4 regions of the Alteromonas sp. 4NS20-0143 genome follow, and region 4 is predicted to be linked to each of the others. Evidence: predicted binding sites of a transcription regulator. Region 4 holds the regulator's gene; each other region holds the start of a gene.

Region 1 (2,210 bases), 260 kb from region 4:
ATTTAAACTAAACTGACCATTTCTGCTGTAGGCAGTAGTGCCGTCAGGCTGTAAAATCTCGAAGTAGCCGCGCCCTTGGATAGACAAATCAAGCGCGTTATCAGTGGTTAGCAGATTGCCTTGTGTATGGGCTTTTTGTGTAGACACAACCTTTGAACCAGAGCCAAGCATAAGACCTGACGGCAGCTCAGTATCAGCAGACGATCTGCCGCCTGGTTGGTTGATGTTTTGATAGAGTAAATCTTCAAATACGGCGCGGTCTTTCTTAAAACCTACCGTTGAGGCATTCGCTAAGTTGTTAGAAACCACAGCCACGTCAGTTTGAGCGGCATCTAATCCGGTTTTACTAATCCACAATGCTGGATGCATGTTAACCTCCAAACAACACGACGATACGTATTGCTGTTAAAGAAAAATATTAAAGAAAAATATTGAACAAAAATTGAAAACTGCTATTACAAAATTCTTAACATCATATTACCGCGGGTATCGAGCTCTTCCGCTTGCTTCATGACTTTTACCTGTAGCTCGTAGTGACGCTGAAGGCTTATCATATCTACCATTTCTTCAACGGCGTTTACGTTAGAGCCCTCAAGCATGCCCGACATCACTTTTACGTTAGCTGATGGGTCTGCCACCGAGCGGTCTTTCATATGAAATAAACCATCAGTGCCACGCTCCATATCCGAGTAGTTAGGGCTTACTAGCTTTAACCTGCCAACCGTCTCGATGACATTAGCCGGTGCGCCAACCTGTCTCATCGACAGTGTTCCGTCCGCAGCAATGGTCAGATTATCAAGAGGCACTGGCAAAAATAGCGGACCGTTATCCCCTAACACTGCGCGACCGTTAACATCTGTCAAAATTCCGTCGGTGCTTAATTTAAAGTTTCCGTTGCGTGAATAGGCCTCTTGACCGTCGTCGCCCTGAACAGCAAACCAACCGTCTCCTTGAATTGCCACATCTAAATCACGGTCAGTTTTAATCATAGGGCCAGATTCATAGTTATTAGACGGGCTTTCAGTCATTGAAAAAACACGGGTAGGCAAACCTTTGCCGTAGGCCGGCATTGCTCGTGCTTGCTCTAGCTGAGCTCTAAATCCTGTCGTTTGGGCGTTGGCCAAGTTATTCGAGCGAATACCTGTCGCCATAAGGTCTTGAGACGCACCGCTTGCTGCAATATAGAGAAGTTTATCCATGACTGACTTTTGACTCTGTTCAAACCATATACAAAGATTGCAAAGGTAGTGCCAGAATGGTGGGAGTTAGAGCGATGATTTTGACTAGGGCGAGGATGTATAACTAACGTTCTGATTTTAAGTAATAAAAAGCCGCAGATTCTATCTGCGGCTTTAATTTTGCTAGCTTTATTTTTCCACTTTAAGCTACTTCGCGTTAAATCATTTCGCCTATCGGATATTCAAGATAGTCTGGTTAAGTGAGTTATTCACTTCCAGAGCTCGAGAGTTGGCCTGGAAATTACGCTGAGCGATGATCATGTCGATAAGCTCAGTGGTCAAGTTTACGTTGGCTTGTTCTAGTGATGATGAGTTTATTTCACCGTAGGTTCCGGTTGTTGCCTCACCCGCAAGAGCCTCGCCTGAAAGAATACTTTCTTTCCACTGAGTACCACTTTCCTGCGTTAGGCCTTGCTCATTAGAAAATCTAACTAGCGCAACGCGGACAATGGGCTCAGACGTACCGTTTGAGAAAGTTGCTCTTACCAATCCATCCGGCCCGATATCAATACCGGTCAAACGGCCTACTGGCAAGCCATCTTGCTCTAATGACGTTACCTCGAATGCGGAAGCAAACTGAGTGGGTTCATTTGGCGTTGCATTGTTAACATCTAGATTAAAATCGATGCTAATTTGTTGGGTTGGATCTGAACCGTTTGCAAGAATCCCAGCGCCCAACGCTTCGGTTTGCATCTTAAAGTCTAACGTGGGGAGACCATCTGGCGTCTCCATTCCGTTAAAATCACCACCTTGTGAAAACAGCAGTTTGGAGGCAGATACTGCATTACCTGTATTTCCGCCAACGGAATTCACCGCAGTTGCTGGGTCGGTATCTGCACCCGTAGAATCGGTCATGTCCACCAGCGTATCATCAACCGCTGTTGCCACATACCACTCATTATCTGCAGTAGGTGCATTGTCCTTTATAAAGTAATACGTCATTACATGACTATCACCTAACGAGTCATACAC
Region 2 (2,210 bases), on a different contig from region 4:
GCGCCGCCCGCGTACTTGCCCGTTTTGATATCCATGTTGTGGGTGTGAATAGAGGTAACTTAGGTTTTCTCACCGACATTCATCCCGACGATATCATTCAGCAACTTGACTACATCTTTAACGGCGAGTGTTTCGTTGAAGAACGCTTTTTACTGGAAGTGGGCGTTTACCGTCACGAGAAGTTAAAAAGTAATAGCTCAGCGGTCAATGAAGTCGTACTCCACCACGGAAAAGTGGCGCACATGATGGAGTTCGAGATTTATATCGACGAACAGTTTGTGTTTAGCCAGCGCAGTGATGGACTCATTGTAGCAACGCCAACGGGCTCAACCGCCTATTCGCTCTCCGCAGGCGGGCCCATCATTATGCCAAAACTTGATGCGCTAACCTTAGTGCCCATGTTTCCCCATACTCTGAGCAGCAGACCTATTGTGGTAGACGCCGACAGCCAGGTATCGATGAAAGTGTCAAAAGTGAATAGTGACTCGTTGCAAGTAAGCTGCGACAGCCACATTGTATTGCCGGTTTTACCCGGCGATGAAATTCGCATAAACAAAAGTATCGATAAACTTCACTTAGTACACCCTAAGGGCTATAGCTACTTTAACGTATTGCGTAAAAAGCTGGGCTGGGGCAGTAAGCTCTACTAATGTAGGGCACTCGCCTTCTGCCATACGTGTGGCCGCCATACGTGTGAATACTGCAGATGTAGACTAAACATCTATGGCTTCATTTACCCTGTCTTCGTAAAGTTTTCGAATTTCTCGAGCCTAGCGAACTTTGTGGCAAGTTAACCGGCTTTTCTACCTAATGTTCGCCCTGCCATACAAAGAACACTGAATATTTTACACGGCTATTCATATTTCGAGCATCTTTTTCGCACCTTTTAGATGAACCTATCACATTGAAAAATAAAGAAAAATTAACCTTTGCGAATTTATTCAATTAAATTAGTTACTTATAATTTTGGTACAAGTCGGCATACCGGTTGCAACAACTTAAGCAACTGGCTCGATAATCTATGTTGTTTCAACACAACTTTTGAAGGTCGAAAGACTCGATAAGTATTATCAACACCTATTTACTGAAGCGATAATAAGGAGTTTATTATTATGAGTAACAACGAACTTAAATTTACTGCACCAGGTATGGATAACGAAACTGCAGCAAGCACTATCAAAACGTTAGAGCAACGTTTAGTGGCGCTACTTGATCTGCAGCTCACCCTGAAGCACATTCACTGGAATGTAGTAGGTCCAAACTTCATTGGTGTGCACGAAATGCTAGACCCACAAGTTGATGCAGTGCGCGAAATGACTGATACCATTGCAGAACGAATTGCCACACTGGGCGGCGTACCGAAAGGCACACCCAAAGCCATTGTAGAGGGTCGCTCGTGGAATGATTATGAGTTAGGCAAGGGCCTAGTGACTGACCATTTAAAAGCGCTAGATGCAGTGTATGACGGTGTAAATGGCGATCACCGCAAGGCGATTGAAGGCTTAGGCGACTTGGACCCAGTGTCGGAGGATATGATTACAGGTCAGTTAGCTGAACTAGAGCAGTTCCAATGGTTCGTAAGAGCGCATTTAGAATCAGGTAGCGGCGAACTAGCCCAATAGTTCCATCGGTAAACAGTACCGTTAGGAAAATAAAGGAAGGCCACCGAGGCCTTCCTTTTTTTTTGTTTTCTATTTTCCCCTTGTCTTACTTCTTCTCTTTCCCTATTTTTTACTTTCCTCACATTTTTTCCCAAACGAATTTCTTCGCTTACTCACTTGTATCTATCTTTAACGTAATGCGAGTAATTACATGAGGTGGAATTGCCATTAACTTTACAGTGACCACTGGCAAAAAAAGTTGTAGGCTAAATTTCGAAGCAGAGGTCTTACGAACATTGGAAAGTGTGTGCTTTGTTTATAAAAAACTAATTTATATACAAATCAAAAAATACTCCTACGGCTTAATACCTTCTGCTTAGAAATATTATTTGCAGCCAAAAAAATGGTGCAAAAAAACAAAAATTAAAAACAACACTTAAATAGAGGTATATGGCTAGTCTGACGTAATTCATCGCCGATTACCGTAACCAAACATCATTAGACAAAAAGGAGTTCCATTTAATGGACTATTTTACAAAAGCGCTTAAACACTATGCTGATTTTACAGGCCGTGCGCGGCGCACAGAATACTGGATGTTTTATCTGTTC
Region 3 (2,210 bases), on a different contig from region 4:
TGTCATGTTAAGCGTTGTGACTTCTTCTGACTTAAGATCGATATACGCATCAATCATGTCATCTGTCATTACGCCGCCAGCAGTAAGGAACTCACGGTCACTATCAAGTGCGTCTAGCGCCATTTCTAGTGAACTCGCCACTGTTGGAATTTCAGCTGCTTCTTCTGCCGGTAGGTCGTACAAGTCTTTATCCATTGCATCGCCAGGGTGGATCTTGTTTTTGATACCGTCAAGGCCAGCCATAAGCATTGCAGTAAATGCAAGGTATGGGTTACCTGTTGGGTCAGGGAAACGAACTTCGATACGGCGTGCTTTGTCGCTTGTTACATAAGGAATACGAATAGATGCAGAACGGTTACGTGCAGAATAAGCAAGCATTACCGGTGCTTCGAATCCAGGTACAAGACGCTTGTACGAGTTAGTTGATGCATTAGCAAACGCGTTAATTGCACGAGCGTGCTTAATGATACCGCCAATGTAGTACAGCGCTTCTTCAGACAGACCAGCATACTTGTCGCCCGCAAAGATGTTTTTGCCATCTTTAGAGATAGACTGGTGACAGTGCATACCAGAACCGTTGTCACCAACAAGTGGCTTAGGCATAAAGGTAGCTGTTTGGCCGTATGCGTGTGCCACATTGTGAACTACATACTTGTACACTTGAATTTCGTCGGCTTTCTTAACAAGAGTGTTAAATTCACACGCGATTTCGTTTTGACCAGCAGTCGCTACTTCGTGGTGATGCGCTTCAATAACAAGGCCCATCTCTTCCATAACCATACACATTGCAGCGCGGATATCGTGTGCTGAATCTACTGGAGGTACTGGGAAGTAACCGCCTTTCACACCTGGGCGGTGGCCCATGTTTCCGCCTTCAAACTCTTCGCCTGAATTCCACTTTGCTTCTGATGAATCAATTTTGTAGAACGAACCCGCCATGTCAGTGTGGAAGCGAACGTCGTCAAACAAGAAAAACTCTGGCTCTGGGCCAAAGAATACTGTGTCACCGATACCTGTTGATTTAAGGTACTCTTCTGCGCGGCGAGCAACAGAACGTGGGTCGCGCTCGTAACCTTCCATAGTAGTAGGCTCAACGATATCGCAACGAATGTTAACTTGCGTTTCTTCTGCGAAAGGGTCAACTACGCAGCTGTCTGCGTCTGGAAGAAGAACCATGTCAGATTCGTTGATACCTTTCCATCCAGCGATTGAAGAACCGTCGAACATTTTTCCTTCTTCAAAGAAATCGTCATTAACTTGGCTCGCAGGAATAGATACGTGTTGTTCTTTACCTTTAGTATCAGTAAAACGTAAATCGATAAACTTCGCTTCGCTTTCTTTAATCAGCTCTAATGCCTTTTCTATTGACATCGTGTCCTCCAGGTTTAATGTAAAAATGCAGAGCGATCAGGCTCGCTCCAACAGTGAAAATGTGAAAGCGATAATCATGCCATCTATCCAACCGCCGTATTTTGTGACGTGAGAAAGGATAGATACTGAATTTATGATCCCTGCTGCACTATTTTGGTGCTAAATAGCTACCTTTTGGTGCATTGCGCAGGCGCCTAGAGATTTAGACTAGAATACTTTTTCATCCCTTGCCACCGTTTTTCTAGTGCGCGCGGATTTATGGTGAGAAGTAAATCGGGCTAAAAGCCTTTAAAACCATAAGATAACTGTAAACATTCACTGCAAAGTGAAAAAAGATGCGCAAACGGCGCGTTTTTTCTGTACAATCCGCGCAAAATTTCCATCTGCATTTTTGCACGAAATCTCATGCATACCGTGTTGGTATGTATCGATTTATACAGGCTCTATATAAGCATGAATACCACTGATATAAGTAAGTTGCGTAATATCGCAATCATCGCCCACGTTGACCACGGTAAAACTACCTTGGTAGATAAGCTTCTTCAGCAATCTGGAACGTTGGAATCTCGCGGCGTACAAGAAGAGCGCGTTATGGACTCGAATGACATCGAGAAAGAACGTGGTATCACCATCTTGGCGAAAAATACTGCAATTAACTGGCAAGATTACCGTATCAACATTGTTGATACTCCTGGACACGCTGATTTCGGTGGTGAAGTAGAGCGTGTAATGTCAATGGCTGACTCAGTGCTGCTGCTTGTTGACGCCCAAGAAGGTCCAATGCCGCAAACGCGCTTTGTTACTCAAAAAGCGTTTGCTCAAGGCCTTAAGCCTATTGT
Region 4 (2,210 bases):
CTATTGATGATAATGAATTAACTCATCAGCCTATGCATGAGCGTGCAAGAGGCGGTATTGGCTATTTACCACAGGAAGCGTCCATCTTTCGAAAGCTAACTGTGCATGAAAATATTATGGCGATTTTACAAACCAGAAAGGATTTAAATTCACAGCAGCAGGAAGAAGAAGCCGATGCGCTACTTGATGAATTTAATATCAACCATATACGTAATAGTATGGGTATGAGTCTTTCCGGTGGAGAACGTCGCCGAGTAGAGATAGCACGAGCATTAGCAGCAAAACCTGAATTTATTTTGCTTGATGAACCTTTTGCTGGTGTTGATCCCATATCAGTTAATGATATAAAGAAGATAATACAGCACTTGCGCGACAGAGGGTTGGGTATACTCATTACCGACCACAACGTGCGGGAAACATTGGATGTCTGTGAAAAGGCGTACATCGTAAGTCATGGTGAACTTATTGCGCAAGGAACGGCGGAACAGGTTTTAAGTAATCAAAAAGTAAGGGATGTATACCTAGGCGAACAATTCAGGCTATAGTTATTGTGTGTAACCTAATTGTCATTTTTCATAAGCGCTCAGGTATATTCACTCAAGAGCATTAAAATAAGATATAGATGAAACCATCTTTACAGTTAAAATTTAGTCAACAACTAACGATGACTCCACAGCTGCAACAGGCAATCAAGCTGCTGCAGCTGTCTACACTCGATCTTCAACAGGAGATTCAAGAGGCCCTCGACTCAAACCCTCTACTAGAAGTAGAAGAAGGTAATGACGAGCCTCAGGCAGAAAAAAACAACATGGACAATGACGATAGCCAAATCGAAGCTACCGCGTCAGCGTCCAGCGACACTCTAGAGTCGGGTGATGCTCTAGAAAAGAACGACTTACCCGATGAACTGCCAATTGATAGCACCTGGGACGAATATTACTCAGCCTCTTCAGCACCTGCGCCTGGCCCGTCAAATAACGATGATGACCACGTTTTCCAAGGCGAAACCACTGACGACATTCAAACTCACCTGCTTTGGCAAATGCGTTTAACCCCTTTTTCTGATGTTGACAGAGCTATCGCCGTTGCCATTATCGACTCGATTGACGAGTCAGGTTATTTAACCGCTACGCTAGATGAGATATTAGAAGCGGTAAACTTCGAAGATATCGAAACCGAAAATATTGAAGAAGAAATCGAATTAGATGAAGTTGAGTGTGTACTGAAACGCATTCAGATGTTTGACCCTATCGGCTCTGGCTCTCGCTCTCCGCAAGAGTGTCTGTTGGTGCAACTGCGCCAGTTTGCTGACGACACACCTTGGTTAGATGAAGCAAGAAGACTGATTGAGGACTACTCAGACCTTCTCAGTAGCAAAGATTATAGAACCCTCATGCGTAAAAGCCGTTTGAAGGAAGATGAACTTCGCGAGGCCATGCGTTTACTTCAAACCTTGAATCCTCGCCCAGGTAGTGCTTTAGTTACTAAAGAGCCTGAGTACGTTATTCCAGATGTATCGGTGGCGAAGAAGAACGGTCGCTGGACTGTTGAACTCAACCCCGACAGCTTGCCTAAGCTTGGTGTAAATCAGCAATACGCAGCAATGAGTCGAAAAGCGAAAAACAGCAGTGACTCTCAGTTCATTCGTTCTCATATGCAAGAAGCTAAATGGTTTATAAAGAGTTTAGAGTCTAGAAACGATACTTTAATGAAAGTGGCTAACTGTATCGTTCAACAGCAAATGGGATTTTTTGAGCACGGACCAGAAATGATGAAACCAATGGTGCTCAATGATGTCGCAGAAATGGTGGATATGCACGAATCCACAATATCGCGAGTAACGACTCAGAAGTATATGCATACGCCGCGCGGTATTTACGAATTGAAGTATTTCTTTTCTAGCCATGTGGCAACTGAGTCTGGCGGCGAGTGTTCGTCAACGGCCATTCGTGCATTAATAAAGAAATTGGTAGCAGCAGAAACGCCAAGCAAACCATTAAGCGATAGCAAAATTGCTTTATTGTTGGCAGAGCAAGGCATAAAAGTCGCTCGGCGGACAATAGCAAAATACCGGGAGTCTTTATCGATACCCCCGTCTAACCAACGCAAAAGCCTTATCTAAAGGCGTTATATTAAAAGGAAGACGAAATATGCAAATCAACCTAACTGGTCATCATGTGGAAATCACCGATTCTTTGCGTAATTATGTC

Evidence for each region. Region 4 encodes sigma-54, which starts transcription at its own class of promoters, with help from an activator protein. Its sites were predicted from a motif close to GTTGGCACGNNNNTNGNNT; they were not measured.
Region 1: the regulator sigma-54 is predicted to act here: its motif matches at 1,237-1,255, upstream of flgF (flagellar basal-body rod protein FlgF).
Region 2: the regulator sigma-54 is predicted to act here: its motif matches at 976-994, upstream of dps (DNA starvation/stationary phase protection protein Dps).
Region 3: the regulator sigma-54 is predicted to act here: its motif matches at 1,437-1,455, upstream of glnA (glutamate--ammonia ligase).

What each region holds. Positions count from the first base shown of each region.
Region 1 is NZ_BAAJLR010000002.1:392,608-394,817, forward strand. Features, by position in the region: gene flgG (flagellar basal-body rod protein FlgG) at 1-369, opposite strand, end outside; gene flgF (flagellar basal-body rod protein FlgF) at 456-1,199, opposite strand; gene flgE (flagellar hook protein FlgE) at 1,410-2,210, opposite strand, start outside.
Region 2 is NZ_BAAJLR010000005.1:83,470-85,679, reverse strand. Features, by position in the region: gene nadK (NAD(+) kinase) at 1-650, shown strand, start outside; gene dps (DNA starvation/stationary phase protection protein Dps) at 1,113-1,622, shown strand; gene AC27HD_RS11980 (DUF805 domain-containing protein) at 2,124-2,210, shown strand, end outside.
Region 3 is NZ_BAAJLR010000003.1:609,322-611,531, reverse strand. Features, by position in the region: gene glnA (glutamate--ammonia ligase) at 1-1,371, opposite strand, end outside; gene typA (translational GTPase TypA) at 1,825-2,210, shown strand, end outside.
Region 4 is NZ_BAAJLR010000002.1:656,329-658,538, forward strand. Features, by position in the region: gene lptB (LPS export ABC transporter ATP-binding protein) at 1-545, shown strand, start outside; gene AC27HD_RS06590 (RNA polymerase factor sigma-54) at 623-2,122, shown strand; gene hpf (ribosome hibernation promoting factor) at 2,151-2,210, shown strand, end outside.